Regions from separate parts of the Falsiroseomonas sp. CW058 genome, predicted to be linked through region 1. Evidence: predicted binding sites of a transcription regulator. Region 1 holds the regulator's gene; each other region holds the start of a gene.

The links. The regulator LexA, encoded in region 1, represses DNA repair genes until DNA is damaged. The targets are predictions, from matches to a motif close to TGTTCTANNTANGTTC.
Region 2: a site for LexA is predicted at 1,779-1,794, ahead of uvrA (excinuclease ABC subunit UvrA). Genes of this name have one in related genera too.
Region 3: a site for LexA is predicted at 5,006-5,021, ahead of ACK8OX_RS21225 (TIGR04283 family arsenosugar biosynthesis glycosyltransferase). Genes of this name have one in related genera too.

Annotation. Positions count from the first base shown of each region.
Region 1 is NZ_JBNXUO010000009.1:56,770-67,035, reverse strand. It holds gene ACK8OX_RS09645 (anthranilate synthase component II) at 1-495, shown strand, start outside; gene trpD (anthranilate phosphoribosyltransferase) at 497-1,537, shown strand; gene trpC (indole-3-glycerol phosphate synthase TrpC) at 1,534-2,355, shown strand; gene moaC (cyclic pyranopterin monophosphate synthase MoaC) at 2,429-2,905, shown strand; gene ACK8OX_RS09625 (molybdopterin molybdotransferase MoeA) at 2,905-4,110, shown strand; gene lexA (transcriptional repressor LexA) at 4,396-5,142, shown strand; gene ACK8OX_RS09615 (hypothetical protein) at 5,195-5,335, opposite strand; gene ACK8OX_RS09610 (ComEC/Rec2 family competence protein) at 5,422-7,623, opposite strand; gene gltX (glutamate--tRNA ligase) at 7,744-9,138, shown strand; gene ACK8OX_RS09600 (hypothetical protein) at 9,417-10,145, shown strand.
Region 2 is NZ_JBNXUO010000003.1:200,275-210,540, forward strand. It holds gene gyrA (DNA gyrase subunit A) at 1-794, opposite strand, end outside; gene ssb (single-stranded DNA-binding protein) at 1,105-1,644, opposite strand; gene uvrA (excinuclease ABC subunit UvrA) at 1,849-4,725, shown strand; gene ACK8OX_RS04370 (hypothetical protein) at 4,757-5,386, opposite strand; gene ACK8OX_RS04375 (carbohydrate-binding domain-containing protein) at 5,587-7,533, shown strand; gene ACK8OX_RS04380 (molybdate ABC transporter substrate-binding protein) at 7,571-8,341, opposite strand; gene ACK8OX_RS04385 (squalene/phytoene synthase family protein) at 8,379-9,203, opposite strand; gene ACK8OX_RS04390 (superoxide dismutase) at 9,318-9,956, shown strand; gene yajC (preprotein translocase subunit YajC) at 10,015-10,266, opposite strand, start outside.
Region 3 is NZ_JBNXUO010000034.1:34,066-44,331, reverse strand. It holds gene ACK8OX_RS21260 (M48 family metallopeptidase) at 1-3, shown strand, start outside; gene ACK8OX_RS21255 (site-specific DNA-methyltransferase) at 61-1,149, opposite strand; gene ACK8OX_RS21250 (ribonuclease HII) at 1,213-1,836, opposite strand; gene ACK8OX_RS21245 (cupin domain-containing protein) at 1,924-2,451, shown strand; gene ACK8OX_RS21240 (hypothetical protein) at 2,551-2,913, opposite strand; gene ACK8OX_RS21235 (class I SAM-dependent methyltransferase) at 2,959-3,744, opposite strand; gene ACK8OX_RS21230 (TIGR04282 family arsenosugar biosynthesis glycosyltransferase) at 3,741-4,316, opposite strand; gene ACK8OX_RS21225 (TIGR04283 family arsenosugar biosynthesis glycosyltransferase) at 4,313-4,996, opposite strand; gene ACK8OX_RS21220 (PA0069 family radical SAM protein) at 5,110-6,195, shown strand; gene ACK8OX_RS21215 (phosphotransferase family protein) at 6,210-7,409, opposite strand; gene ACK8OX_RS21210 (glycosyltransferase family 2 protein) at 7,655-10,266, shown strand, end outside.

The DNA of each region.
Region 1 (10,266 bases):
CCGGAAGCGATCGTCCTCTCCCCCGGTCCCTGCACGCCGAACGAGGCCGGGATCTGCCTGCCGCTGATCGGCGCGGCCGCCGCGCGGCGCATCCCGCTGCTCGGCGTCTGCCTCGGCCACCAGGCGATCGGCCAGGCCTTCGGCGCGAAGGTGGTCCGCGCGCCGGACCCGGTGCATGGCAAGGTGTGGGAGATCAGCCACGGCGGCACCGATGTCTTTGCCGGCCTGCCCAACCCCTTCCGCGCAACGCGCTACCATTCCCTGGTGGTGGAGGGGCTGCCCGACAGCCTCGTGCCCACCGCCCGCACCGGCGATGGCCTGGTGATGGGCCTCGCGCATCGCGACCTGCCGGTCTGGGGTGTGCAGTTCCACCCGGAAAGCATCGCCTCCGAGCACGGGCACGACCTGCTGCGCAACTTCCTGGCCCTGGCCGGGGTGACGCCGGGGCGCAACCTCGACCCCGCGCGTGCGCAGCAGCGGGGCGTCGCGGCCTGACATGAAGTCCATCCTTGCGCGCCTCGCCGCCGGCGAGCGCCTGGCCGAGAGCGAGGCGGAGACCGCCTTCGGGATGATCATGGCCGGCGAGGCGACGCCCGCCCAGATCGCCGGGCTGCTGATGGCCATGCGCGTGCGCGGCGAGACGGTGGCGGAGATGACCGGCGCCGTCCGCGCCATGCGCGCGCGCATGGTCGCGGTGGAGGCGCCGCCCGACGCCATCGACATCGTCGGCACCGGCGGCGACGCGGCGGGCACGCTCAACATCTCGACCGCGACCGCCTTCGTCGTGGCGGGCTGCGGGGTGAAGGTGGCGAAGCACGGCAACCGCGCGCTCTCCTCCCGCTCCGGCGCGGCGGATGCGCTCTCCGCGCTCGGCATCCCGGTGATGGACACGCCGATCGAAGCGCTGCCGCGGGTGCTGGCGGAGGCGGGGATGTGCTTCCTGATGGCGCCCCGCCACCACGCCGCGCTGCGCCACGCGGCCGGCCCGCGGATGGAGCTCGGCACCCGCACCATCTTCAACCTGCTCGGCCCGCTGGCGAACCCCGCCCGGGTCCGGCGCCAGATGACCGGCGCCTTCGCCCCCGAATGGCTGCGCCCGATGGCCGAGACGCTAGGGCGGCTCGGCACCGAACGCGCCTGGCTGGTGCATGGCATGGGCCTAGACGAGTTCACCCTTGCCGGCCCGACCCGCGTGGTGGAGCTGAAGGACGGTGCGCTGCGGGACTTCGAGGTGGTGCCCGAGGATGCCGGCCTGCCCCGCGCGCCGGCCGAGGCGCTGAAGGGCGGCGACCCTGCCGAGAATGCCGCCGCCCTGCTGGCCCTGCTGGAGGGAACCCGCGGCGCCTACCGCGATTGCGTCCTGCTGAACGCCGCCGCCGCCCTTGTGGTGGCGGGCCGGACCGACGACATGCGCGCGGGCGCCGCCATGGCCGCCCGCGCCATCGACGACGGCGCGGCCCTTCGCGTGCTGGACCGCCTGCGTGCCACCGCCTCGCCTCCCCAAGCTGAACCGCCTTCCCCCGAGCGCCCCGCATGAACGCCCCCGCCACCGTCACCCCCGACACGCTCGCCCGCATCCTCGCCGATAAATACGAGGAAGTGCGGGAGCGCAGCGCGACCGCCACCATCGGCGAGATGGAGCGCCGCGCGCGCGACGCCTCGCCCCCGCGGGACTTCACCGGCGCGCTCTGCGATGCCGTCGCGGAAGGCCGCGTCGGGCTGATCGCGGAGATCAAGCGCGCCTCCCCCTCCGGCGGGCTGATCCGCGACCCCTTCGACCCCGCGGCGCTGGCCCGCGCCTACCAAGCGGGCGGGGCGGCCTGTCTATCGGTGCTGACCGACGGGCCCTATTTCCAGGGCTCGGCGGAGGACCTGATCCTGGCGCGTACCGCCTGCGACCTGCCGGTGCTGCGGAAGGACTTCATGGTCCATCCGTGGCAGGTCTTCGAAGCCCGGGCGATGGGCGCCGACTGCATCCTGCTGATCCTGGCCGCCCTGTCCGACGACCAGGCGCAGGAGCTGGAGGACATCGCCCGCTCGCTCGACATGTCGGTGCTGGCGGAGGTGCATGACCGCCGCGAGCTGGATCGCGCGCTGGGGTTGGAGACGCGGCTGATCGGCGTGAACAACCGCAACCTCAAGACCTTGCACACCGATCTTGCGACGTCGGAGGAATTGGTTCCGCTGATCCCGGCCGACCGCATCCCGGTGGGGGAAAGCGGCATCCGGACGCCGGACGACGTGCGGCGCATGTGCCGCGCCGGCACGCGCTGCCTGCTGGTGGGCGAAAGCCTGCTGCGCCAGCCCGACGTCGCCACCGCCGCGGCCGAGCTGATCCGCGCGATCCCCGACTGACCGCGCGCGCCCCGCGCCGGCCGGGGGCGGCCCACCCTCTCCCCCCGGCGCCAGGGCGGGCTAGGATGCCGCCATGACCTCGCCCCTCACCCATTTCGACGAGCATGGCCGCGCCGCCATGGTCGATGTCTCCGGCAAGGCCGGGACCTCCCGCATCGCCGTCGCGCGCGGCCGCATCGTCATGGCGCCGGAGACGCTGCGGCTGATCCAGGCCGGCGCGGTCGGCAAGGGCGACGTGCTCGGCATCGCGCGGGTGGCCGGCATCATGGCGGCGAAGCGCACCTCCGACCTCATCCCGCTCTGCCACCCGCTGCTGATCAGCAAGGTGACGGTGGACCTCACCCCCGCGCCGCCCGACGCGGTGGAGATCGAGGCGACGGTGAAGCTCACCGGCCAGACCGGGGTGGAGATGGAGGCGTTGACCGCCGTGACCGTCGCCGCCTTGACCATCTACGACATGTGCAAGGCCGCCGATCGCGGCATGCGGATCGAGGCGGTGCGGCTCGCGCATAAATCCGGTGGGAAATCCGGCATCTACGAGGCCGAGTGATGCTGTCGCTGGAGGAAGCCCGCGGCCGCATCCTCGCCGCCCTCTCGCCCACCGCGGCCGAGACGGTGTCCCTGGCCGAGGGGTGGAACCGCGTCCTCGCCCACCCCGTCGCGGCGCGGCTGACGCAGCCGCCGGCCGATGTCTCGGCCATGGATGGCTATGCGGTCCGCGCGGCAGACGGGGCGGCCGGCGCCACCCTCGCGGTGATCGGCACGGCGCCGGCGGGGCATCCCTTCGCGGGCGCGGTCGGGCCGGGCGAGGCGGTGCGGATCTTCACGGGCGGCTTCGTCCCACCCGGCGCCGACGCCATCCTTCTGCAGGAGGATGCCGAGGAGGCCGGTGGCCGCGTGACGGTGCGGGAGACCGTCGCCGCCGGGCGCTGGATCCGCCGCCGCGGCCTCGACTTCGCCGAGGGCGAGACGCTGCTGCCCGCCGGCCGGCGCCTGACGGCGCGTGACATCGGCCTTGCCGCGGCGGCGAACCACCCCTGGCTTGCGGTGCGCCGCCGGCCGCGAATCGGCCTTCTCGCCACCGGCGACGAGATCGCCCTGCCCGGCGACGCGATCCCGCCGGGCGGCATCGTCAGTTCCAACGCGCACGCCCTCGCGGCGCTGGTCCGCTCGGCCGGCGCAGAGCCCCTGGTGCTGCCGATCGCGCCCGATGACCGCGACGCCATCGCCGCCGCCGCGGCCGCGGCACAGGGCTGCGACATGCTGGTCACCACCGGGGGGGCGAGCGTCGGCGAGCACGACCTGGTCCAGAAGGCGCTGGGGCCGGAGGGCTTCGCGCTCGACTTCTGGAAGATCGCGATGCGGCCGGGCAAGCCGCTGATCTGGGGGCGGCTGGGCCGGACGCCGGTGCTGGGCCTGCCGGGCAACCCCGTCTCGGCGCTGGTCTGCGCGGTGCAGTTCCTGCTGCCGGCCATCGCCGTGCTGTCGGGCCTTCCCGCCGCGCCGCCGGAGACGGTGCTGGTCCGGGCCGGCGCGCCCCTGCCGGCCAATGACGGCCGATTCGACCATCTCCGCAGCAGCCTCGGCACGGACCGCGACGGCCGTGCGGTGGCGACCCCCTTCCCCCTGCAGGACAGCTCCATGCTGAAGACGCTGGCCCGCGCCGATGCCCTGGTGCTTCGCCCGCCGCACGCGCCGCCCCTGCCGGAAGGGGCGGAGGTGGAGGCGATTCCGCTCGGGCGGCTCGGCATCTGACGCGCGGGGAGGATGGGCGTCCCATCAGGGCGGCCGGCGCCTCCCCGGCCACCATGATCGGCGCACAACCGGCAGGGGACTGGAAACGTTGCGCTTTTCGGCCGGAACCCGCTGGCCGGAGCCCCTTGCGGCGCCGTCCCGTGGCGCGCATCGCCGCCGCCAGCGCCCGGCCGTTGTGGAAAAGATTTGACGCGACGCGGAGAACCTACCTAGAACATCCCGACCGGTTGCCCGTTTGTTCGCCGCCCGCCATGCGGCGCCCGCGCAAGCCGGGGAGGAGAGGCCATGCTGACCCGCAAGCAGCACGAGTTGCTGATGTTCATCGACCGGCACCTGCGGGCGACCGGCTTCTCCCCCTCCTTCGAGGAGATGAAGGAGGCGCTGAACCTGAAGTCCAAGTCGGGCATCCATCGCCTGATCACCGCGCTCGAGGAACGCGGCTTCCTGAAGCGCCGCGCCCACCGCGCCCGCGCCCTGGAAGTGCTGCGCCTGCCGGAGAACGTCGCCCCCCGCGCTGCGGCGAACGCGCCCATCCCCGCGATGGCCGCGGCCTCGCAGGCTGTCGCGCCCCCCGCCTTCTCGCCGAATGTCATCCGCGGCAATTTCGCGCCCAACCTGTCCGGCGTGCCCAAGCCCGCCAATGAGGCGGCGGCGGTCCACCTTCCGCTCTATGGCCGCATCGCTGCGGGCCTGCCGATCGAGGCGCTGCGCGATTCCGGCAGCAGCGTGGAGGTGCCGGCCGCGCTGCTCGGCGGTGGGGAGCACTACGCCCTCGAGGTCGCGGGCGATTCGATGATGGAGGCCGGCATCCTCGATGGCGACACGGTCATCATCCGGCGCGGCGACACGGCGGAGAACGGCGCCATCGTGGTGGCGCTGGTGGACGACCAGGAGGTGACCCTCAAGCGCCTGCGGCGCCGCGGCAATTCCGTCGCGCTCGAACCCGCCAACCGGACCTATGAAACCCGGATCTTCGGCCCTGACCGCGTGCGGGTGCAGGGCCGCCTCATCGGCCTGCTCAGGAAATACTGACGCGAGGGGACGCGACCGCCCCCGTCTTCGCGGAGGGGGGCGGGTACCCCGCTCAGTACGGGTCCCACTCGTATTGCCGCGCCTCGCGCCAGGCCAGCACACGCTGGCGCAGCACCATCCCGCCGACACCGAGCGCCAGGCCCGTGCCAAGCCAGGCCAGGTGCAGCACGGGGTCGAGAAGGGCGAAGCTCATCGGGGTTCTCCGCAGCATGTGTCCGCCCACAGCAGACGACATGAACGGATAAGGAAGGGTTACCGACCTCGTTCCGTTATCCCGGGCTATTGATCTGGCGCTTCACCGTCCCGCGGGGCGAGGGGCAGCGGCTCCGCCCGGCCGGGCAGCGGCGGCGCCGGCACCCAGGGCCGGTCCCCGCGCATCGCCCGTCCCGCGACCAGCACGGCCCCTGCGGGCCCGAGCCAGGCTGCCTGGGGCCCATCCCGCCAAGTGGTGAAGCGGTCGATGGCGGCGCTGGCAGCGCAGCGTGGACGGATGGGCTCGGTCGCCACGATCAGCGCCGCGCGGCCGCAGGCCTCGGCCAGCGCCGCGGCGTCAGGGCCGGGGCCACGTCGGGCGCCACGGGGCGGGGGCGGCGTGCGCAGCAGCACCGCTTCCGCCGCGCCCGGACGCGGGCGGAACCGGCAGGCGGCGGCCGAACAGGCAATGGCGCCGCCCGCGACCTCGCCCTCCTCCGGCAGCGGCTGCGCGGCGGCCACGCCCATCCGGCGCAGCAGCGCATCCCGCGTGAAGGCGGTAGCGCCGGGCAGGCGATGGAGGAAGACGCCCTCTGGCGTGCGCAGCGCCACCAGGCGCGAGTCCGGCGAGACCAGCAGGTCCGGCGGCGGCGAGGCGAGCCCCGCGGCCAGCCCCGCCACGACCATGGGCACACCCGGCCAGCGCAGGGTCCCCTGCCACAGGCACAGCCAGCAGAACCCGAAGGCGGCCAGCGCCAGGCTCCATCCCGGCAGCGGCGCCAGCGCCGGCGCGGCGCCCGGCCAAGCCGCGACCAGGCGCGCCACCCACAGGATGCCCTCCACCCCCTGTCCCATCAGCCAGAGCGGCCAGGCCTCCAGCCCCACGGGCATGGCCACCAGCGCGACCATCCCGGCCGGCATCACCCAGAGCGAGGTCAGCGGCACCGCCACCGCATTGGCCGCGATCCCGTAGAGCTGCAACCGGCCGAAATGGTGCAGCCCGAAAGGCGCCGTCGCCGCTCCCGCCAGCGCCGAGGTCACGACCAGCCCAGCCACCAGCAGCGCCGGCCGGCGCCACGGCCCGGGTAGGGTGCGGAGCCGCGCCAGCGCCGGTGCCAGCGCCTCATGCCCCGCGACCAGCGCCAGCACCGCGGCGAAGGACATCTGGAAGGACGGCCCGAGCAGCTCGGCCGGTGCCGCCAGCATCACCGCGGCGGCGGCGAGCGCGAGCGCGCGCAGCGACAGCGGCCGGCGCCCGGAAAGGATCGCCAGGGTCACCAGCACCGCCATGCCGAAGCAGCGCTGCATCGGCACCTGCGACCCGGTCAGCAGCATGTAGAACCCGCCCGCCGCCAGCCCGCCGATCGCCGCCACCGCCTTCCCCGGTACCCGCAGCGCAACCCATGGCACCGCCGCCAGCGCAAGGCGCAGCACCGCGAAGACCGCGCCCATGACGATCGCCATGTGCAGTCCCGACACGGACAGCAGGTGGGCCAGCCCCGAATCCCGCATCGCCGCCAGTTCCGCCGCCGGGATCGCACCCTGCGACCCGGTGACGAGTGCGGCGGCGATGGCGCCCGGCGCTCCGGGGATGCCGGCACGGATGCGCTGTTCCAGCCGCGCCCGCAGCGCGGCCAGTGCCGGCGGCGCGCCTTCCCCCGGCAGCACGCGCGCAGGGCCCAGCGCGAAGCCGGACCCTCCGAGGCCGGAGAAATAGGCGGCGCGCTGGAAGTCCCACCCCCCGGGCGCCGCCGGCGCGCCCGGCTCCCGCAGCAGGGCGCGCAGCGCCACGGCCTGCCCAGGCTCCGGCCGGGCCGGGTCGTCGGCGCGCAGCCGCACGCGCAGGCGGCGCGGCAAGGCCTCCCCCCCACCCAGCCGCGGCGCGTCGAGGGTGAGGCGCAGCCCCTCCGGCAGCGCCTCCACCTCCGCCACCGTGCCGGTCAGCGAGACGGCGCCGAAGGGCAGCACCAGCGGCGGCGGCATTCGCGCCGCGTGCCAGGCGGCGGCGCCGAAGCCCAGCGCGGCGGCCGCCGCCAGGCCGCACAGCCAAGCCGCAAGCACCGATCGCCGCGCCAGCAGCAGCGCCGCCAGCCCGAGGGCCGGCACCGCCCAGAGCACGCCCGGTCCCGGCTCCGTCGCACGTTCGAAATAGGCGACGATCCCGGCGCCGAGCGCCACCGCCATCCACGGCGCGAAGCGGCCATGCTGGTGCGCCAGCAGCCCCGCCGCCCCCGCGCCCGCGCGCACCAGGAGACCGGGCCGACCGGCAGGATGGAGGACGAGGCTCATGCAAACCGAGAGTGGAACCGGACAGGCCGGAACACAACCAGATCGGTCGCGGCGCGGCGCGCGGTTCCGGCGCGGCGCGATCCGCGATAGGGAAGTCCCCCCATCTCCCCGGGACATCCCATGTCGGTCCGCACGCGCTTCGCCCCCTCCCCCACCGGCTACCTCCACATCGGTGGCGCCCGCACGGCGCTGCTGAACTACCTGTTCGCCCGCCGCCATGGCGGGCAGTACCTGCTGCGCATCGAGGACACCGACCGGCAGCGGTCCACGCCGGAGGCGGTGCGCCAGATCATCGAGAGCCTGGAATGGCTCGGCCTTTCCCCCGACGAGACGCCGGTCTTCCAGTCCGCGCGGGAAGCGCGCCACGCCGAGGTCGCGCGCGAGCTGCTGGCGAAGGGCAAGGCCTATCTCGCCTACGACACGCCGGAGGAGCTGGCGGCACAGCGCGCGGCTGCGGAAGCCGAGAAGCGGCCCTTCAAATACGATGGCAGCCGCTGGATCGGGCTCGACGCGAAGGACGCGCCCTCGGTCGCGCCGGCGATCCGCATCATCGCCCCGCGCGGGGGCGAGACGGTGGTGAAGGACCTGGTGCAGGGCGAGGTGCGCGTCGCGGCGAGCGAGCTCGACGACATGATCATCCTGCGCTCGGACGGCACGCCCACCTACCTGCACGCGGTGGTGGTGGACGACCACGACATGCAGATCACCCATGTGATCCGCGGCGACGACCACCTGACCAACACCTTCCGCCAGTGCATGGTCTATGACGCGATGGGCTGGCGGCGGCCGCATTTCGCCCATGTGCCGCTGATCCACGGGCAGGACGGGGCGAAGCTGTCGAAGCGGCACGGCGCGGTCGGCGCGCTGGAATTCCGCGAGCAGGGCTTCCTGCCGGAAGCCGTCTGCAACTACCTCCTGCGGCTCGGCTGGGGCCACGGCGACACCGAGGTGATCCCGCGCGAGGAGGTGGTGAGGATCTTCGACATCGCCGATGTCGGGCGCGCCGCCGCGCGAATGGACTACGCCAAGCTCACCCATTTCAACGGTGTCTACCTCCGCGCCGCCGATGACGAACGCCTGACGCGGGAGGTCCTGACCCGCTATGCGAAGCGCGGGATCGCCTTCGGCACCGAAGGCGCGGCGCGGGTGCGGATGCTGATGCCGGACCTGAAGGAGCGCGCGAAGACGCTCGAGGAACTGGCGGGAGCGGCGCTGTTCGCGGTGGCGGACGGCGCGCCGGCGCCGGATGCGAAGGCGGCGGCGCTGCTGACGGCAGAGGCGAAGGCACGGCTGGCCGACCTCGCGGAATTCCTCGGCGCCGCGCCCTGGGAACGCCGGGACCTGGAGCAGTGGCTTCGCGACTATGCCGAGGTGAAGGGCGTCAAGCTCGGCACCGTCGCACAACCCCTGCGGGTGTCGCTGACAGGCAGCACGCAGAGCCCGCCGATCGACGCGGTCTTGGCCGCGCTGGGCCGGGCGGAGGCGCTGTCGCGCATCCTCGCCGCGGCGGCGTAGCACCGCCGGGCGTATCAACCGCAAGGCAAGGGCGGGCCTGGGCCGTGCGGGATGCCGCGCGGCCCAAAGGGCTGGTCATGCGTTAACAAACACCCTACAACTCAACCGGAGCGAGTATTTCGGAACCTTGTTCGGCCGCTTGGCGGGGCCGGGTTCGGGTGGTCATCGGAATCCAGCTTGCCCCGAAAACGGGCAATGCCGAATAAACTTGACAGCATCCGGCTCATTCTCAAAAATCGCTCCAGATACGATTTAGTCGTCAAGGTTGGGAGTTCACCATGCGCGGGATGCCCAAGCTGCTCTACTGGGTCAGCGGGCTGGTCGGGGTGGGGGCCTGGTCGAGCCTCATCATCGCCATCGCCCACCTGCCGCTTCCGGTGGAACTCGCCCTCGGCGGCATGGGCTTCGTCGTCCTCGTCTGGGGACATGCCGTGCTGTTCCCCACCCCGCGCGCCGTCGCCCCGCCCGCCGCCCCCGGGCGCCATTCGCGGGAAGCCGCGCTGGACGCGACCAGCCGCATGCCGGTCGGCGGCCCGCGCCAGGTCGTGTCCCGCCCGCCGCGCAACCCGGGCGGGCAGCCCATTCCCGCGGGGCCCCTGCCCGCCCTGCTCCGCACTCCGCTCGAGGAGGCCGCCCGCATGGAGGCGCGGCGCCTGGGCGAGGCGCTGACCGCCGCCGGCCTGTTCGGCCCCGTCTCCGTCCGCATCGAGGAGGACGGCACCGCCTTCGTGGCCCCGGTGCGCGAGACCGAGGGCGTGCGCCTGCCCGCCACCACCGTGGTGCGCTTCGCCGCCTATGTCACCCAGCCGAGCGGCCTGGCCGAGGATGGCAGGGCCGGTGCCGGTGCCTGGCCGGGGCGCGACCTCGCCGCCGCGATCGAGGCGCATCTGAACGCGAACCTGCCCGCCGGGCGCCCCGCCGGCGCGCCGCGCCCGGCGCCCCGCGCCGCGATGCCGAATGCCGGCTGGACCGCGCTTCCGGTCGGCGCCCGTCCACACGGCGCCTGACGCCGCCGCACCGCTGCCTGCCGGCCGGGGGCGGCATGCAGCCCCGCCACTTCGCCCGTCGGTTGGTTGTGCGAACCGACCTGTTCAGCAACAAGTAACGAATTCAGCGGGTACATCGGGG
Region 2 (10,266 bases), on a different contig from region 1:
CGCACCAGCTCCGCGATCTTCTCGATCAGCGTCGCCTTGTTCACCTGGTAGGGGATCTCCGTCACGACGATCATCGACCGCCCGCCGCGCATCTCCTCGATGGCGGCCTTCGCGCGCAACGGGATGGACCCGCGCCCTGTCTCGAAGGCGGATCGGATGCCGGCGCGACCGAGGATCAGGCCGCCGGTCGGGAAGTCCGGCCCGGGGATGATCCGCATCAGGTCTTCGAGGCTGGTGTCCGGTTCCGCGATCAGCTTCAGCGTCGCGTCGATCACCTCGCCCGGGTTGTGGGTGGGGATGTTGGTCGCCATGCCCACCGCGATGCCGCCCGCGCCGTTGACCAGCAGGTTCGGGAAGGCGGCGGGAAGGACCTTCGGCTCCTCGGCCGATTCGTCGTAGTTGGGGGAGAAGTCGACCGTGTCCTCGTCGATTCCCTCCAGCAGCGCGCCCGCGGCGCGGGCCAGCCGCGCCTCCGTGTAGCGCATGGCCGCGGCGGGGTCGCCGTCCATGCTGCCGAAATTGCCCTGCCCGTCGATCAGCGGGATACGCATGGAGAAGGGCTGCGCCATCCGCACCATGGCGTCGTAGATCGCCGAGTCGCCGTGCGGGTGGTACTTACCCATCACGTCGCCCACCACGCGGGCCGACTTGCGGTGCGGCTTGTCCGGCGTGAAGCCGTTCTCGTTCATCGCGAACAGGATGCGGCGATGGACCGGCTTCAGCCCGTCCCGCGCATCGGGCAGGGCGCGGCTGACGATCACCGACATGGCATAGTCGAGATAGGACCGCCGCATCTCCTCCTCGAGCGCGACAGGCGCGATGTCGGAGGGCGGCGGGGCGGCGCCGTTCGGGTCGCCAGGCGGGGCGGTGTCGCTCAACTCGTGGTCCTCATCGCGTCCCCGGCATCGGACCGGGGCGGGCAGTTCGCTTCAGGCGGGGCGCCGGGAGGCCACGCACGGCCCCGCCCCGGTCGGCGGGGATCGGGGGGCCATGCCCCGGCACCGCGGACACGGCCATTCCCCCTTCCCTGCGCTGCAATATAGGCGCGCGCGGCCCCGCGCACAAACGCGCCAGCCGCGGCCGGCATGCCGCCCTCCGGGCGCCTCAGAACGGGATGTCGTCGTCGAGGTCCGCCTTGGCCGGCGCGCGGCCGCCGCCCGAAGAACGGCCACCGCCACCGCCATTGCCCTGTGGTTCCCAGCTTCCCGGGCGCCCGCCGCCGGAACGTCCACCGCCCCCGCCGCCATAGCTGCTCCCGCCGCCCTCGCCCGGGTCGCCGCCCATCTCGCCACCCGTGCCGCGGCCGCCGAGCAGCGCGATCTCCCCGCGATACTGGCGCAGCACGATCTCCGTCGTGTAGCGGTCCTGGCCGGACTGGTCCTGCCACTTCCGGGTCTCGAGCTGGCCTTCGAGATAGACCTCGGACCCCTTCCGCAGGTATTTCTCCGCGATCTCGCCCAGCTTCTCGTTGAAGATCGCGACCGAATGCCACTCGGTCCGCTCCTGCATGTTGCCCTCGCGGTCCTTGTAGCGTTCGGAGGTCGCAAGTCGCAGGTTCACCACCCGGCCGCCATTCTGGAAATTCCGCACTTCCGGGTCGCGGCCGAGCCGGCCGACGAGGATCACCTTGTTCACACCGGCCATGGCGCCGCATCCCTTGATCTGTCGGGCGGAATGTACCCGCCCGGCTCGAAGCAGGCCAGCCATGCGTGCCGGCCGCGCCGGGGACCCCTGCCGAATCCCCTTTCCGCCCCATCTATATGGTGTAGAACCCCCCAGAACACAATGCGAACGTCGTTCCGGGCCGTCCGGCCGGGCACGGCGCCGCTGCATCGGCATCGGTGACCCATGACCGGCTTGATCCGCATCCGCGGCGCGCGGGAACACAACCTCAAGAACGTCGACCTCGACATCCCGCGCGACACGCTGACGGTGGTCACCGGCCTGTCGGGCAGCGGCAAGTCGTCGCTCGCCTTCGACACCATCTACGCCGAGGGCCAGCGCCGCTATGTCGAGAGCCTCAGCGCCTATGCGCGGCAATTCCTGCAGCTCATGCAGAAGCCGGACGTGGACAGCATCGAGGGCCTGTCGCCGGCCATCTCCATCGAGCAGAAGACCACCAGCCACAACCCGCGCTCCACCGTCGGCACGGTGACCGAGATCCACGACTACATGCGCCTGCTCTGGGCGCGCGTCGGCGTGCCCTATTCCCCCGCCACAGGCCTGCCGATCGAGGCGCAGACGGTCAGCCAGATGGTGGACCGCATCATGGCCATGCCGGAAGGCACGCGCCTGCTGCTGCTCGCCCCCGTGGCGAAGGGGAAGAAGGGCGAGTTCAAGAAGGAGTTCGCCGAATACCAGCGCCGCGGATTCGAGCGCGTGAAGGTGGATGGCACGCTCTACCAGATCAGCGAGGCGCCGGAGCTCAGCAAGAAGCTGAAGCACGACATCGAGGTGGTGGTGGACCGCATCGTGGTGCGCGACGGCTCGCAATCCCGCATCGCCGACAGCCTCGAGACGGCGCTCGGCCTTGCCGAGGGCGTCGCCTACGCCGAGAACGCCGATGGCGGCGAACGCACGGTCTTCAGCCAGAAATTCGCGTGCCCTGTCTCCGGCTTCACCATCGAGGAGATCGAGCCGCGGCTGTTCAGCTTCAACAGCCCGCAGGGCGCCTGCCCGACCTGCGACGGGCTCGGCAGCCAGAGCTTCTTCGACCCGATGCTTGTCGTACCCGATGATGGCAAGTCGCTGAAGGATGGCGCGGTCCAGCCCTGGGCCGGCGCTTCCTCGCCCTATTACGACCAGACGCTGGAAAGCCTGGCGCGGCACTTCAAGGTGGCGATGACCACCCCCTGGGCCGAGCTGCCGAAGCCCTTCCGCCAGGTGGTCCTGCACGGCACGGGCGCCGAGGTGGTGACGCTGAAATACAAGGACGGGCTGCGCGCCTACGACGTGAAGAAGTCCTTCGAGGGCGTGATCCCCAACCTCGAACGCCGCTACCGCGAGACGGACAATCCCTGGGTGCGGGAGGACCTGTCGCGCTACCAGGCCGACCGCCCCTGCCCGGCCTGCCTCGGCCATCGGCTGAAGCCCGAATCCCTCTCCGTGAAGGTCGCCTCGCGCCACATCGGCGAGGTCAACGCCCTGTCCATCCGCAAGGCGCGGGACTGGTTCGCGGGGGTGATGGCGACGCTGACGCCCCAGCGCGCCGAGATCGCGCGCCGCATCCTGCGCGAGATCGAGGAGCGGCTGCAGTTCCTGGTGGATGTGGGGCTCGACTACCTCTCGCTCGGCCGGTCCTCCGCCACGCTGTCCGGCGGGGAATCGCAGCGCATCAGGCTCGCCTCGCAGATCGGCAGCGGGCTGACCGGCGTGCTCTACGTGCTGGACGAGCCCTCGATCGGGCTGCACCAGCGCGACAACGAACGCCTGCTCGCCACGCTGCGGCGCCTGCGCGACATCGGCAACACCGTGCTGGTGGTGGAGCATGACGAGGATGCGATCCGCAGCGCCGACCACCTGATCGACATCGGTCCCGCCGCCGGCAAGGGCGGCGGCCGGGTGATCGCCCAGGGCACGCCGGCCGAGGTGGAGCAGCACCCGGACAGCATCACCGGCCAGTACCTGTCGGGCGCGCGCCGCATCCCGATGCCGGACCGGCGCCGGCCGCCGGACCCGAAGCGCCTGCTGCGCGTCGTCGGCGCGCGGGGGAACAACCTCAAGGACGTCAGCGCGGAGATCCCGCTCGGCACCTTCTGCTGCGTCGCCGGCGTGTCGGGCGGCGGCAAGTCCACGCTGGTGATCGAGACGCTCTACAAGGCCGCGTCCCGCCGCCTGATGGGCAGCGGCCAGGTGCCCGCCACGCATGAGCGGATCGAGGGGCTGGAGCATCTCGACAAGATCATCGACATCGACCAGTCGCCGATCGGCCGCACCCCGCGCTCCAACCCCGCGACCTACACCGGGCTTTTCGCGCCCATCCGCGACTGGTTCAGCGAATTGCCGGACAGCCGCGCGCGCGGCTACGCCCCTGGCCGCTTCAGCTTCAACGTCAAGGGCGGCCGCTGCGAGGCTTGCTGCGGCGACGGCGTGCTGAAGATCGAGATGCACTTCCTGCCCGACGTCTACGTCACCTGCGACACCTGCAAGGGCAAGCGCTACAACCGCGAGACGCTGGAGGTGAAGTTCCGCGGCAAGTCCATCGCCGACGTGCTCGACATGACGGTGGACGAGGGGGTGGAGTTCTTCTCCGCCGTGCCCGCCATCCGCGACAAGCTCGTGGTGCTGCGCGATGTCGGCCTCGGCTACATCCATCTCGGCCAGCAGGCGACGACGCTGAGCGGCGGCGAGGCGCAGCGCATCAAGCTTTCGAAGGAATTGTCGCGCCGCGCCACCGGCCGCACGCTCTACATCCTCGACGAGCCGACGACGGGGCTGCACTTCGAGGATGTGCGCAAGCTGCTCGAGGTGCTGCACGCGCTGGTGGCGCAGGGCAACACGGTGGTGGTGATCGAGCACAACCTGGAGGTCATCAAGACCGCGGACTGGATCCTCGACCTCGGCCCCGAAGGCGGCGAGGGCGGCGGGCGGATCGTCGCCGCCGGCACGCCGGAGGAGGTGGCCGCGGTGGCGGAAAGCCATACCGGGCGGTTCCTCGCCCCGATCCTGGCGCGGGACGGCGCTGTGGTGGCGGCGGAGCCGGTGCGGAAGTGCAGGCGGGCCTGATCGCGGCGGGCGGGGTGCCCGCCGGCATGGCTCACCCTGGCCAGGGCCACTTCACCAGCCCGAACCCGCCCTTGCGGATGGTGGCGTAGGCGCCGATCGGCATCTTCGGCAGCACGCCGAAGGCGTCGAGCGCGAGCTGGGTCGGGCACCACTTCGCGAAGTCGCGCAGGCCGGGGATGAAGTTCTGCGCGACCTCGTAGCCGCCTAGCCAGGCCATGGGCCGCCCCTGCTTCTCCCGCACCTTCGGGTCGGGGTCCTCCATCACCGGCCGCGCCCGCCCGTTCCACGCCCGCAGCCTGTCGCGCGTGATCACCCAGAACAGCGTGTCGGCCACGCCGAAATCCGGCGTCAGGGCCAGCTTCATCCGCACCATCTGCTCGATGCCGGTGCCCGCATCCTCCCCCCGCGCGGCGATTTCGAGGAAGGTCCCGCTCTCCATCCACCAGGGCGAGGTGAGGTTGACCCAGTCGGGGATGGGGTTGCCCCGGTCGTCACGCGAATGGCCGATCCGGATCAGCACCGTGCCCTTGCGGATCTTCACCTCCTCGGGCCAGGTGATCCCGCCCCGGGGCAGCGTCCCCGGCGTGCCGTTCCAGCCGCGCGCGAAGTCCCGGTTCCGCTCTCGCGCAGGGCCGATGAATTCCGAGTCGTTGGCAGCCATGCCCCAGCCTAGCAGCCGGCGGGAAGGCGCGTCAGCAACCTGGAGCCGCGGCAGGCCCGCATCCCGCCCCGGGAACGGAATGGGCGCCGGCTTCGTTCTGTGCTCGTCGCCCGCGCGGCCGCGTGGCCTGACGCCGATGCCTGCCCGGGGAGGCCCGCCTGGCACGGAAAGAAGACGAGTTTGGGGAGGCGGGGATGCGATTGAACCAGAGGCTTGGCTCCGGCCCGGATGAGGTGCTGCTAGCGATCAGCCAGGACGCCTACCGCGGCGATGCCCGCTACACTGTCAGCATCGACGGCCGCCAGGTGGGCGACGTGCTCCCTGCCGGTGCGCTCCGCTCCCTCGGCGAGACGGACACGGTGACGGTGGCCGGAAATTTCGGGCCGGGGGTGCATGAGGTGGCAGTCACCTTCCTCAACGATGCCTGGGGGGGATCGGCAGGCGCGGACCGCAACCTCCATGTCGAGGGCGCAAGCTTCGAGGGCCGCCCCCTCCTCGACGACAGCGTCACGCTCTACACTGCGGGAACCCGCGTGATCGGTACCTTCCGCGATGCCGTGCCCGTGACCCGGACCATCGGCACCGGCCCGGACGCGATCCTGCTGCGGATGAGCCAGGATGACTGGCGCGGCGATGCGAGATACACCCTCAGCGTCGACGGCGTGCGGGTCGATGGCATCCTGACCGCGGGTGCGGAACGCCAGTTCGGCCAGCAGGACAGCATCACCGTGCGGGGCGATTTCGGCCCGGGCCCGCATCGGCTGACGGTGGAGTTCCTGAACGACGCATGGAGCGGATCGGCCGGCGCGGACCGCAACCTCTATGTCGAGGGGGTGTCCTACAACGGCGTGGAGGTCCCCGGCGCCGCGCTCGCGCTCTACACCGACGGCGCGCAGGACATCGCCTTCGGCGCAGGGCCCCGGCCGCCGCAGCAGGTCACCATCGGCTCCGGCCCCGATGCCGTGGTGCTCCGCATCAGCCAGGACGCCTTCGAGGGCGATGCCCGCTACACCGTCAGCATCGACGGCGTGCAGGTCGGCGGCGTGCTTACGGCGGGGGCCCTGCGCTCCCTCGGCCAGGCCGACACGGTCACGGTCCTCGGCGATTTCGCGCCGGGCGCCCACCGGGTGACGGTGGACTTCCTCAACGATGCCTGGGGCGGCGGCCCCGAGGCCGACCGCAACCTCTATGTCGAGGGCGCCAGCTTCGAAGGCCAGTCCCTGTTCGACACGCCCCGCGCGCTTTTCACCTCCGGCCCGCAGGAGGTCGCGAGCTTCAGCGAGGCCCTGTCCACGGGCCGCGGCATCGGGCTCGGCGCCAGCACGCTGCTGCTGCGGATCAGCCAGGACGACTGGCTCGGCAATGCCGAATACGTGGTGCGGGTGGATGGCGTTCCGGTCTTCGACGCGCCCCTGTCCGCGAGTTCCGAACGACGCGACGGCAGCTACGACACGATCTACATCTCGCGCGACTTCGCGCCGGGCGAGCACAGCGTGACGGTGGAATTCCTCAACGATGCCTGGGGCGGGTCGGCCGATGCCGACCGCAACCTCTATGTGGAGGGCGCCGCGCTGAACGGCGAAGCCCTTCCCGGCAGCAGCGCGGAGCTGTTCGCCAACGGCGTCCGGCAGGTCGCGACCTTCACCGTCCCGCCCCCGCCCGCGCCGGTGGCGCTGACCGGGACCGGCGGTCCCGACCGCCTCCAGGAAACGCTGGCCTTTGGCGACGTCTTCACGGGCAATGCAGGCGCGGATGCCTTCGCCTTCGGGGTCGGCGTTTCGCTCGCCCCCTTCTCACCCAGCGCCGCCTTCCAGACGCGGCTCGGCACCGGCATCGGTCCGGGGGAGCGGGATGTGATCCTCGATTTCCAGCAGGGCGAGGACGTGATCGACCTGTCGGCCGCGCTCCGGTTCGGGCGGCGCGCCTTCTCGGTGGATGACACGTTTCGCTTCATCGGCACGGCGGAGTTCACCGGCACGGCCGGGGCCGCGGGCCCGCCGCAGCTGCGCTACACGGTCGCGGACGGGCGGACGATCCTGCAGATGGACGCCGCCGGCACGTCCTCCTTCTCGGGCGACGGCACCGTGGATGCGGAGATCGAGCTGGCCGGCACCTTCGCCCTGCGGGCCGCGGACTTCATCCTGTGACCACCGCCGCCCCTGCGCTATGCGGGGGCGGCGGCCCTCAGGCCGGCCGGAAGCCGATCTTCGCGAAGGCAGCCCGCGCAGCGTCCGAGCCGAACAGCGCCATCAGCGCCCGCGCCTCCTCCCCATCCCGGATCACGGCAGCGCGGTAGACGGTCCAGAGCTGCAGCGCATCGGGCAGCAGGCCCACAAGCTGCACGCCCGGCCGGTCGATGATCTCGGTCGCCTGGCTGAAGGCCAGCGCCACCTCGCCGCGGGCGATCATGTTGATGCCCTCCACCCCGAAGGGCACCAGGCGCAGCTTCGGCCGAAGCTGGTCGAGCAGGCCCATGCGCTCCAGCACCGCCTGGACGTGCCGCCCCGCTGTCGCGCCGCGCGCCGGATCGGCGAAGGCGATGCTGTCGGCGGCCAGCAGCGCCGCGCGGAAGGCCTCCGGCGTCGCGATGTCCGGCGCCGCCCGGCCCGCCGGCGCGGCGAGCCCGACCCCGGTGCGCCCGACCTCCGCGATGCCGTCCGCCGGCACGATCCCCCGCGCCGCGATCACCGCGACGGCCTCGGCCGAAAGCAGCGTCACGGCCGGGCGGTCGCCACCCAGGATGCGGTCGCGCAGCGCGCCGACCGTGTCGTAGAGCGCATCCGGCACCGGCCGCCCCGCCGCGCGCAGCCCCTCCCGCAGTTCCTCGACCGCGTGCTTGACCGCGCCCGCGGCATAGATGGGCGGCATCCCGGCGGCGGAGGTCGCGACCTGCGCCCACGCCCCGGCCGGCAGGGCGAGGCTGGCGAGGAAAAGGTGGCGGCGCTTCGGCATCATGGTGCTGGTCCTCCCGTTTCGCGGCAGGATGGCATGGTCAGACGCGCCCGCGCAGCCCCGCCCAGGTGACCGCCAGGCGGTCGCCAAGGCCGCGCGGCGCAGGCACTTCCCGCCCCGCCGCCAGCCGCGCCAGGTCGCGCCGGGCCAGCACCGCGGACAGCGCGACCGGGAGTGCGGCCCGCGGCAGCACCACCTCCAGCGCCGCCCGCAGCATCGCGCCCCCCTCCTCGGCCAGCGCGCGGCGGAGCGGCGCGGCGCGGGCTGGCTCCGTCACCACCGCCTCGGCCGACAGCCCGGCTTCCTCCAGCGCATCGCGCGGCAGCAGGCAGCGCCCCTGTGCGGCATGGGCGGGAAGGCTGCGCAGCACCCCCGCCAGCCCGTAGCAGGCGCCGATGCGCTGCAACGCCGGCAGCGCGGCCCCCTCGACGCCGAGCGCGCGGCCCATCGCCGTCGCCAGGCCGCCCGCGGTGGCGCGGAGATAGGCGCCGAAGGCGCCGCGCGTCGGCATGCCGCCTTCCTCCATCTCCATCTCCCGCGCATCGGCCAGGGCCAGCAGGTCCCGCGGGTCGAGCGCGCCGGAGGCAAGGGCGGCATGCAGCGGCCCCGCCACCTCGTGCCGCCGCGCCGGCCTGCCCTCGGCGGCCTCCTCCACCGCCTCGCGCCACCATTGCAGGCGGATCAGGGCCGCGATGGGGTTCGTCGCCGCCTCTCGGGCGCGGGCGATCTCGTGGTTGTAGGCGAGCAGCGCGAACAGCGCCGGCCGCCGCGGCGCGGGCGCGAACAGGGTGCAGAGGAAGCGGTCCGGGTCGTGCCGGCGCACGAATCCGGCAAGGTCGGGCTGGGCGTCGGGGGCGTCTGGCATCCCCCGGCAGATGACCGCCCGGCGCGCCAGGCGCAAGCACCGCTGCGCGGTTGACGCCCCCTGCCGCCGGTCCTAGGTCAACCGCGGCAACGAACTGCCAAACGGGAGAGATCCATGCCCTTCAGCCTGCCGCCCCTTCCCTATTCCACCAATGCCCTCGCGGGCCAGGGCATGTGCCAGGAGACGCTCGAACTCCACCACGGCAAGCACCACAACGCCTATGTCACGGCGCTGAACGGCCTGGTCGAATCCAAGGGCCTCGCCGGCAAGACGCTGGAGCAGATCGTGGCCGATGCCGGACGGCAGGGCGCCGACGGCCTGCCCGTGCTGAACCAGGCCGGCCAGCACTGGAACCACCTGCTGTTCTGGCAGGTGATGTCGCCGAAGGGCGGCGGGGACAGGCTGCCGGCGGCGCTGGCCGCGAAGATCGACAGCGACCTGGGCGGCCTGCAGGCCTTCAAGGACGCGTTCAAGCAGGCGGGCGTGACGCAGTTCGGCTCCGGCTGGGCCTGGCTGATCGTCAAGGCGGACGGCAAGCTCGCCGTCACCAAGACCCCGAACGGCGCCAACCCGATCTCGACCGGCGAGGGCACGCCGATCCTCGGCTGCGACGTGTGGGAACACGCCTACTACCTGGACTTCCGCAACGTGCGCCCGAACTACCTCGACAACTTCCTGAACAAGCTCGTCGATTGGGACGTGGTGGACAGCCTCCTCCAGCAGGGCGGGCTGAAGTCCGGCCAGGCCGCCTGAAGGCGGGCGCCCGTGCCGGCCGTGGCGACACGGCCGGCACGGGCGGTGCCGCGGGTGGTCAGGCCTTCGCCGCGTCGTTCGCCGCCTCGGGCGGCTTCACCACGCTGCCGATCGTGCCGCGCACGACGGTGACGCGCACGCCCGGCGCGATCTCCACCTCCACCTCGTCGCTGTCGTCGCGCACCTTGGTCACGGTGGCGACGATGCCGCCTGCGGTGATGACCTTGTCGTTGCGCTTCAGCGCCTGGAGCATGGCGCGGTGGTCCTTCATCTTCTTCTGCTGCGGGCGGATCAGCAGGAAGTAGAACAC
Region 3 (10,266 bases), on a different contig from region 1:
TAGGGCGCGCGTCCCGCAGGGGCGGCGGAAGCTCCGCCGCCCGCCGCGGGTCCCGGCCGCTCAGCCGCCCTGCGCCGCGATCTCCTGGCGCAGCTCGTCGATCAGCCGCAGCCGCCCGTCCCGCGTCTCCAGGAACCAGAAGGTCCAGCCGTTGCAGGACGGCGCCGCCTGCAATTCCGCGCCGACCTTGTGGATGGACCCCGTGGCGGCGCCGCAGCGCAGCGTGCCGTCGGCGCCGACGGTGGCCTTCCAGCGGCGGTGCCGGTCGGTCAGCGTGGCGCCGGGCGGCACCAGCCCGCGTTCCACCAGCACGCCGAAGGCGATGCGCGGCTGCTCGCGCTTCGACGGCAGGGACAGCGCCGCGCCTTCCGGCAGCGGCTCCACCATGTCGAGCCTGCGGCGCGCGGCGGCGGCGTAGCCCGCATCGCGCTCGATCCCGATGAAGCGCCGGCCGAGCCGCTTGGCGACTGCGGCGGTGGTGCCGGTGCCGAGGAAGGGGTCCAGCACCACCTCCCCCGGCTGGGTGCAGGACAGGATGACGCGGTGCAGCAGGGCTTCCGGCTTCTGCGTCGGGTGCAGCTTCGCGCCGTCCTCGCCCCGCAGGCGTTCACCGCCCGTGCAGAGCGGGAAATACCAGTCGCTCCGCATCTGCACGTCGTCGTTCATCGCCTTCATGGCGGCGTAGTTGAAGCGGTAGCGGGATTCCGGGCCGCGCGCCGCCCAGATCATCGTCTCATGCGCGTTGGTGAAGCGGCGGCCGCGGAAGTTCGGCATCGGGTTCGCCTTGCGCCAGATGACGTCGTTCAGGATCCAGAAGCCGAGATCCTGGATCGCGGTGCCGAGGCGGAAGACGTTGTGGTAGCTGCCGATGACCCAGATCGTGCCGTCCTTGCGCAGCACGCGCCGGCATTCGGCCAGCCATTCCCGGGTGAAGGCGTCGTAGGCGGCGAGGTCGTCGAAGCGGTCCCACGCATCGTCCACGCCGTCGACGAGGGAATCGTCGGGCCGCCGCAGCTCGCCCTTCAGCTGCAGGTTGTACGGCGGGTCGGCGAAGACGGCGTGCACGGATGCCGGCGGCAGGCGCCGCAGCGTCTCGATGCAGTCGCCGACCAGCACCTCGTCGAGCGGCAGGTCGAGCCCCGTCCCCATCGTTCCGCCAGCTGCGCCTTTCCGCGAATCGGGGGCCAAGATGCGGCGCGGCGAGTCGCGGCGTCAACTGAACGCAGGCAGCGCGCGGTCCACCGGCCCGAAACCCCGCCGGTGATGCGGACAGGGACCGAGCCGCGCCAGCGCCGCCCGGTGGGCCGCGGTGGGGTAGCCCTGGTGGCCCGCGAAGCCGTAGCCCGGCCAGCGCCGGTCGATGCGCGCCATCGCCCGGTCCCGCGTGACCTTCGCCAGGATCGACGCCGCGGCGATCGACAGGCTGGCCCCGTCGCCGCCCACCACGCAGCGTACCGGGCAGGGCAGCGGCGGTGCCTGGTTGCCGTCCACCAGGGCCAGCGCCGGCACCGCGCCCAGACGCGCCAGCGCGCGCGCCATCGCCAGTTGCGTGGCGCGCAGGATGTTCAGCTGCCCGATCTCCGCCGCGCTGGCCGCGGCGATGCCGAAATCCAGCAGCCCCTGCCCGCGCGCCGCGACCAGCGCCGCGAAGGCCGCATCCCGCCGCGCGGCCGAGAGCTTCTTGGAATCGTCGAGCAGCGCCGCCAGCGCGGGCGGCGGCGGGGCGGCGAAGACCACGGCGGCGGCGAGCACCGGTCCGGCGAGCGGCCCGCGCCCGGCCTCGTCCAGCCCGGCGACGCGGCCGCCATGCGCCTGCTCCATGCGGAAATCCGGCATGGCGGCGGCATAGCGGACCGGCCGCGCCGCGTCAGCAACCCCCTTGCGCCCGCCCGCGTTCGCGCCGGGACACAGGACGAGGCGAGCATGGACGCGCAGAAACTGGCCCTGGCCGCGGACGGGATCCCGGCCACCCCCTTCGAGATCCCGGGCGCCACCGGCGGCGCCTTCCGCATCCAGCTGCTGAACGAGGATCAGGGCCGCGGCGTGGTGACCTCGATCGTCCACATCCCCCCCGGCGGCCGCATCCCCGCCCATCGCCACCGCGCGGGGTCGGAGATGCATTACGTCCTCGACGGAGACCTGGTGGAGGCCGGCAAGGCGCTGCCCCCCGGTGCCTTCCTCACCCACGCCGCGGGCGTGGTGCACGGCCCGCATGAAAGCCGGGGCGGCGCCCGCGTGCTGACGGTGCAGTCCTGGCAATCCAGGGACGGCGGCTTCGACTTCGAGCCTGCCGAGGGCGACGAGGCGGCATCCGCCGAGGCCCGCATGCCCGCCGAGGCCGGTGCCGCCGGCGGCCAGCGCAGCGAGGGGAAGATGCAGAAGGTGGATCAGGCCGCGCAGGAGGAAGCGCGCCGCGACGAGAGCGCGCCCGAGGCGCGGGGCTATTCCTAGCCCATGATCCGCGCTGATCGAAGCGCGGATCATGGGCCAGGCTTTTGTTTTGCCGCGTGATTCACGCCTCCGGCCGTTCCAGCCTGCGGCGACCACGCTCTAGCCCGCGCGCCGCTCCGCCGCCTTCAGCGCGACGCAGAGGCGGGAGAAGGCGTACCAGAAGCGGCCATGCGCCTCCGCGCCCTCCGGCCCGCGGGGCTCGCTGCGGCGGATCAGGGGCAAGCGCGCTTCGAAGCGGCCGCGCATGTTCTCCATGAAGGCGCCGGTGGCGGTGGCATAGGATTCCAGCAGCTCCGCCGCCAGCTCCACCTCCGCCTGCGCGTTGCCCTCCGCGGTCAGCGCCTTCAGCGCCCGCGCATCGGCGGCCAGCGCAAGATGCGCGCGGTGCAGGTCCTCGATGTGCCGCGCGATGGAACGGCGGGCGGCGAGGACGGGATCGGCTTCGGGGCCGCTGTCGGGCATGGGGCGCCTCCGCGACCAGCCTGCGCGCGCCGCATTGCCGCGGCGTTAAGCGCCGCCCTCCCCGCGCCGCGCCCAGATCGCGAAGACCCGGTGCGGCACCACCAGCGGCTCCGCCGGGAAGCGCGCATCGAGCATCGCGGCCAGTTCCGCGTCGAACCGCCCGACGGCCCCGGGGTCGAGCGCGCCGCCCACGCCGGCCGAGGCGCGGATGCGCCCGCGCCAGTCGGTGCGGGAATAGGCCGCGTCATGGTCGAAGCCGCCGAAGCCGAGGCCGCTGAAGCCCGCGACCGCCATGTCCGTCGCCCAGGCCGGGTAGAAGCCGGTGCCGCGGCCCATGCGCCAGCGCGGGTTGTGCGCCTCGATCAGGAACTCGGTGGCATGGGCCACGCTGCCCGGCAGCGGCAGCCAGTCATGGTGGCAGATCAGCAGGACCCCGCCGGGGCGCAGCACGCGCCGTGCCTCGGCCGCCGCCAGGGCGCGGTCGAACCAGTGCCAGCACTGCGCCGCCACCACCAGGTCGAAGGCGGCGTCGGGTTGGCCGGTGCGCTCGGCCAGCCCCTCCTCGAAGCGGACGCGGGCGGACAGGCCTTCCGCTTCCGCCAGGCGGCGCGCCGCCTCGATCTGCCCCCGGGCGGGGTCGAGGCCCAGCACCTCCGCCCCCCGCGCCGCCAGCCCGCGCGCCACCGTGCCGGTGCCGGTGCCGAGGTCGAGCACCCGCATCCCGGGCGCGAAGACGCCTTCCCGCGCGATCAGGTCGTAGAAGCGCGGGGGGAAGCCCTGGCGGTGGCGCGCGTAGTCGGCGCTGGTCTGGCTCCAGTCCGGTCCCGTCATCGCATGTCCCCGATCGCATGCAGGTCGGCGGCGGTGTCCACGTCCCGCAGGGTGCGCAGCAGCGCCACCCGCCGGCCCTGGAAATTGGCGAGCGTGTCGCCGAGCGCATGCTCGCTCGACCAGCGCACCGCGCGGAAGGGATGCGCGGGCCGGCGCGGGCCGAGGCCGACCAGCCAGTAGCCGCCATCCTCGGCCGGGCCGAAGACGGCGTCGGCGCGGCCGAGCGCGCGGAACGCCGCCGCGATGTCCCCGCGCGAGAGGCCGGGGATGTCGCTGCCCACCAGCACCGCGCGGCGATGCCGGCCGAGCGCGCGGGCCATGCGCGCCCCGAGGTCGCCCCCCCCCTGCGGCAGCACCGGCAGCCGCCGCGGCCAGCGCGCGCGGGCGCGGTCCGGCGTCGCCGCCAGCACGGCGCGCCAGCGGCCGTCCCGCGCCGCCTCCCGCAGCGTCGCGGCAAGCTGCCGGCGGTAGAAGCGCAGCGCCGCCATCGCGCCGATGCCGCGCGCCAGCCGCCGCTTCACCGCGCCGAGGCGCGGCGCGCGCGCGAAGACGATCACCCTGTCGCCCCTCATCCCCGCTTCCCGGCATAGAGCCGCAGGATGATGCGCGGCGGGACGCCCGCGAACCAGAGCCCGAGGCAGGCGAGGTTGCGCGCGGACCGGCGCAGGTAGCCGTCCCGCCGCCAGCGCGCGGCACTGGTCACCGCGGCGACCGGCAGCGCGCCCAGCCGGACGCGGCCCAGCCGGCGGACCAGGTCCACATCCTCCATCAGCGGCAGCGGGCGCATCCCGCCCACGGCGTCGAGCAGGTCGCGCCGGACCAGCAGCCCCTGGTCGCCATAGGGCAGGCCGAGCACGCGCGACCGCCAGGCGACGGCGCGTTCCAGCCGCCGCGCCGCCGGGGCGGGGTCGTCCAGCGCGAAGCGGAAATGCCAGGCGCGGCCGGCGCCGGCGGGGTCCGCCATCACGCGCCGCACCGCCTCCTCCCACCCCGGCGCCGGCCGCGTGTCGGCATGGAGCAGCAGCAGCCAGGGGCCGCGCGCGGCGGCGATGCCGGCGGCCAGCTGCCCGCCCCGCCCGCGCGGCGCCGCGAGGACGCGCGCCCCGGCGCGGGCGGCGAGCCCCGGTGTCCCATCCGTGCTGCCGCCATCCACCACCAGAACCTCCGCCGCGCCGCGCAGCGCGGCGAGCGTTCCGCCCAGGTCGGCGGCCGCGTCCAGCGCGGGGATGACGACCGTCAGCCCGTCGATCACGGGCGGCTCTATTCGCATTTTGTTCTTGACGTCCGGTGGTGGGGTGACCACTGTGGCATGGAACAAACCGGGAAACCGCAGGAGGGACCATGCCCGACGGAGGAGCTTCCGCCATGCCCTCCCTGGCCCGCAAGGGCCGGGGCGCCGTCAGCAACCCGGCGGTCCGCTACGAGTCCACCCGCACCGAGGCCTGGGACGATGGCTGGGGCACGCTGGCGGCCGAATTCGGCGAATTGCCGCCCCTGCCGACCGAGCTGACGGCAGAGAAGGCGCGGTCGGCCCTGTCCTGGAACGACAGCCCCGACATCGGCTTCGACCGGTCCATCAACCCGTATCGCGGCTGCGAGCACGGTTGCATCTACTGCTATGCGCGCCCAGCCCATGCCTATGTCGGCCTGTCGCCCGGCCTCGATTTCGAGACGCGGCTGATGTTCAAGCCGAACCTGCCGGAGCTGCTGGAGAAGGAGCTTTCGAAGCCGGGCTACGAGGCGAAGCCCGTGGCGCTCGGCGCCAACACCGACCCCTACCAGCCGGTGGAGCGCACGCTCGGCATCACGCGCCGCGTGCTGGAGGTGCTGGAACGCTTCGGCCATCCGGTGACGATCGTGACCAAGGGTGCGGGGGTGCTGCGCGACCTCGACATCCTGAAGCGCCTGGCGGAGCGCAACCTGGTGCATGTCTGCCTGTCCGTCACCACGCTCGACATGAAGCTGGCGCGGGCGATGGAGCCGCGCGCTGCCACGCCGCTCAAGCGCCTCGCGGCGGTGACGGAACTGGCGCGCGCCGGCATCCCGACGGGCGTGCTGGTGGCGCCGGTGATCCCGGGCATCAACGACATGGAGGTGGAGCGCATCCTCGAAGCCTCGGCGCGGGCGGGCGCGACGAAGGCGGGCTATGTCCTGCTGCGCCTGCCGCTGGAGCTGCGCCGCATCTTCGAGGAATGGCTGCACCGCCACCACCCCGAACGCGCGCAGCGCGTCCTCGCCCTGGTGCGGGAGACGCGGGCAGGCCAGCTCTACGACACCCGCTTCGGCGCGCGGCAGACCGGCACCGGCCCCTATGCCGAGCTGATCGGACAGCGGTTCCGGCTGGCGCTGCGGCGCTACGGGCTCGACGGCCGCGGCGGCATGGGCGGCCGGCTGGACTGCACGCAGTTCCGCCCGCCGGTGGCGGAGCCGCGCCAGCTCGAACTGCTGTAGCGCCGCGCCGGCCGTCAGCCGAAGCGCAGGATCTTCTCCAGCCAGCGCGCGGCGAGTTCGTGCTTGCCGTCGCGCAGCGCCTTGTGGTGGCCCCAGAGCGCCGCCATCAGCAGGATGTCGCGCGGCATGACGCCCGGCGGCAGCGGACGCGCGGCGTGCAGCCGCGCCAGGTCCGGCGCCGGCACCTCGTCCTCCGTCGTGTGGAACCGCCAGCCGGAGCCGAGCGGCGCGAGCGCCCAGTTGTCCCAGTCGATCACCGACATCCCGCCCTGGCCGTCCACCAGGATGTTCCCGCAATGCAGGTCGTCGTGCAGCACGAACAGGGGCATCGCGTCGATCGTGTCGCTGATCGCGGTGAAGCGCCGCGCGAGGGCGATGGAGGCGTCCTCCGCCGTCACCCCGCGCAGCCGGTCCGTGACCTCCCGCGGCAACTGCCGGGCGATGACGTCGCGCAGCCGGGCGCGGTAGTTCTCCGCCACGTTCGGCCCGCGCAGCAGCGCCCCCTCGGGCGCGATGGCCCAGTAGTGGTGCAGCAGTTCCCCATGCGTCGCCACCCACCGATCGAGCGGCAGCGGGTCGCCCTCGGCGAAGCCGGACAGGACGGAGACGAAGGGCCCGTCCGCGACGGTGCCGAAATAGGCCGGCGCCAGCAGCCGGGCGGGCGGGACGTTGGTGAACAGCAGGTGTTCGTGGTCGATCCGGCGCCGGTCGCGCCTCTCGTCGCTCATCACCTTCTCGATCAGCACCAGCGGCGCGCCGCCATCGGCGAAGGCGACCTCGTGGCGGAACAGCGCGACCCCGATATAGCCCGGGCGCAGCCGCGTGCTGGCGACCGAGGTGACGGGACGGCCCAGCCGCGCGGCCAGCACCGTGCCGAGGCGCGCCAGGGCCGGCTGCGCCTCGAAGGTCGCGCGGAAGCGGGGCAGGTGGCGCACCCGCCAGTCCAGGCGCGTGCGGAGCCATTCGTGCGCGGTGCGGCCCAGCGCGTGCAGGATCTCGTGCAGCGCATGGGCCGCCGGCCAGTCGGAGGCGAACAGCCGTTCCTCCGCCAGCGCGAGGAGGCGGGATTCGCTGTGCAGGAGCGCCGCGCCGTCCTCCACGTCGAAGGCCCGGCCGAGCGCCTCCGCCGCGGCCTCCGGCCTGTCCGAGCGGACCGCCTCCAGTGCGTCCCGCAGCAGGGGCAGGTCCATCCGGCCAGGGTCGTTGTCGGTCATGTCCCACGCACCGCCTTGCACACGCCCCCTCCTGCGCCGTTCGCGCGGCGGAACCGCCCCATATGGTCGGACCGCGGCAGCACGCGCAAGCGACCGCGCCCCCGGCCGGCATGGCAGCATCCGGCTTCGCCTCGCGCCCCCGTGATCACGCCTTTACGGCACCCGCCGCCGGACATAGAACCGCCCCGGCCGGGTTCCCGCGGAGGCTGGCACGTTCGCGGCGGCTTACCAAAAGGCATTCCGGCATGGCGACGATCTACCGCGCCGTCCACTATCCCCGGCGCGACGAGTGGGACAACTTCAACCTCGACCGCGATGACCGGAACATCCTGTTCCACCTCTCCATCCGGCCGGCGCTCCGCAGCATCGTCGTCAACGACATGGCCGACGGCGCCTGGGGCGCGGAACGCCACATCCCCTTCGTCCCGCCGAGCGAACAGCCCGTCATCCTGAAGACCGTGCTGTCCCGGCACGAGGCGCAGCTCCTCGTCGCCGGGCGGATCCTCATCACCCTGCCGCTAGCGACCGAGGCGGGCCCGGAGGTCCGCGTCCGTTCCTCGATGGCGTGGTCGGCCTCCGCCGCGCTCGGGCCGCTGCGGCCCGGCCGCGCCGGCAGCGCCTGGCTGCCCCCGGACGGCGTCGGGGCGGAGGAGCTGCGCGGCTTCCTCGTCGCGCCCGGCTGGGGCGGCGGGCCGGCGGTGCTCGAACTCGGCGGCCAGGTCTTCGCGCTGCGGGCGGAGCCGGTGCCGGGCGAGGTGGTCGGGGCGCTCGGCGGCGAACCGCCGGTGCAGGGGTTCCGCGTGGCGCTCGACGCCGCGGCGCGGCAGGCCATCGTCATCGCCCGCGCGGACCGGCGCCGCGCCCTGCGGATCGCGCTGCGGATCGACGGCTGCGACGAGGCCGAGGCCTGGATCAACCCGCCGGGGCTGGTGGACGAGGTGGCGGACGGCACCGTCTCGGGCTGGGTCGCCACGCGCGGCGCGCAGCCGCGGATCGAGCTGCTGGCCGGCGGGCGCCCCCTGCCGGTGCGCGTCCCGCTCGGCGATGCCCCGGTGCTGCCGGCCGATGCCCGGCTCGCCGCGCTGGACCAGGAGGAGGGCGATGGCCCGGCGGAGCGGCGGATGCGCTTCCGCCTGGTGCTGCCCGCCGCCGCCTGGCGGGCCGCCGATGCCGACGGCCTGCTCGACCTGAGGCTGCTGGCGGAAGGGGCGGAACTGCTGGCCGGGCGCTTCGCCCTGCCCCGCCCCGCCGCGGCGGCCCGCCCGGGCGCGGTCCCGGCGGAACCGGCGGCCCCCGCCATCCCGCTCGCCCCGTCCGCCACGGGCGACGTGGTGGAGGTGCTGCGCCTCGACATCCCGCCCGGTGCGGCGGAGGACGTCTTCATCGACCTCCTGGCCCCGGATGGCGGCATCCCGCTGCACCTGCGCTACCGCGCGCGGGAGAACTGGCTGGTCGCCAACAGCTTCGCCGACGGCCGATGGGGGCGGGAAAGGGTGCTCGCCCGGCTGCCTTCCCAGTGGGAGCGGCTGCCGGTGGATGTGGAGATCGGCGCCGGGCGCTGCGTCATCGCCGTGGACCACCACCCCGTCGCCGAGGTCGAGGCGGCGCGCCTCGGCCTCGCCGCGCTCGACATCCGCGGGCGGCACCAGCGTTTCGCCCGCCGCGTCCCGCGCGGCCCGGCGCCGGCGCCCGGCGCGGTGCCGCTCGGCGCCGTGGACCGGATCGAGGCGGAACGCATCCTGGGCTGGGTGGCGCGGCCGCAGCATGGCCAGCCGGTGCTGCTGGAGGCCGGGGGCGAGCCGGTGGACCTCGCACCCGTCTGGAGCGAACTGCCGGACCTGGCGGCCCGCATCGGCGCGCCCGATCCGCGCATCGGCTTCGAGCTGCCGCTGCCGCCCACCCTGCGGGGCCGGCTGGGGGCGGAGCCGCTTCGCCTGACCCATGCGGGCTTCCCGCTGAGCCACCAGCCCGCCTGCGACGCGGCGGTGACGGAGGTGGCGGGCTTCGCGCTGCGCGGCGTGGTGCCCGCCCGCGCGGACGGCACGGCGCCCGCCCTGGAGGTCCTGGTGGACGGGCGGCCGATGGAACTGGCGCCCGCCATCTGGCCCGAGGCGGCCGGGGACGCCGCGCCCCGCCGCTTCGGCTTCGAGGTGGAGCTGCCCGGCACGATCTGGGCCCGGGTGCCGGACGGCGCGGATGTGCCGGTCGACATCGCGGCCGACGGCGCCGTGGTCGAGCCCTCGGCACTGGTCTTCACCCGCGCCATGGCGCGCCGCGCGCTCGGCCGCGCCGCGCGGCGCGGCTTCGAGGGGGCGGAGGCGCAGGCGGCCGGTCTGCTGGCGGTGGAGCATCTGGCCTTCGGCCGCTTCCTGCCCGACCTTCCCGCCGAGGCGGCGGCGGCGCTGCGCGACTTCGCCCGCCGCATGAAGCTCGAACCCTTCGTCCTGCGGGAGGGCGGGCCGGAGGAGGCCGCCGCCCCGCCACGGCCCGCGCCGGTGGACCGCGACTCGCTCGACCGCATCGCGGTCTGGCGCGCGCTGCGGGACCTCAACCGCCGCATCGCGCGCGACGGCGAGCCGGTCTTCGACCTTGCCCGCGGCGTCGCGCGGGACTGGGCGCTGGCCGGCGACCGCACGGCGCATTTCTGGTTCGCCATCGTCCCCAACCTCTGCGCGACGGATGAGCTGGCGAAGCTGCGGGACGTGATGCCGCTGTCCACCTGGTTCCGCCACGAGGGCGCGAACGAGGCCTGGGCGCTCAGCTCCGCGGTGGCGCTGCTGGCCGCCGAGGGCGAGGTGAAGCGCGCGACCGATGCGCTCTACCGCCTCGCGGCCAGCCCGCAGGGCTGGATCAACAC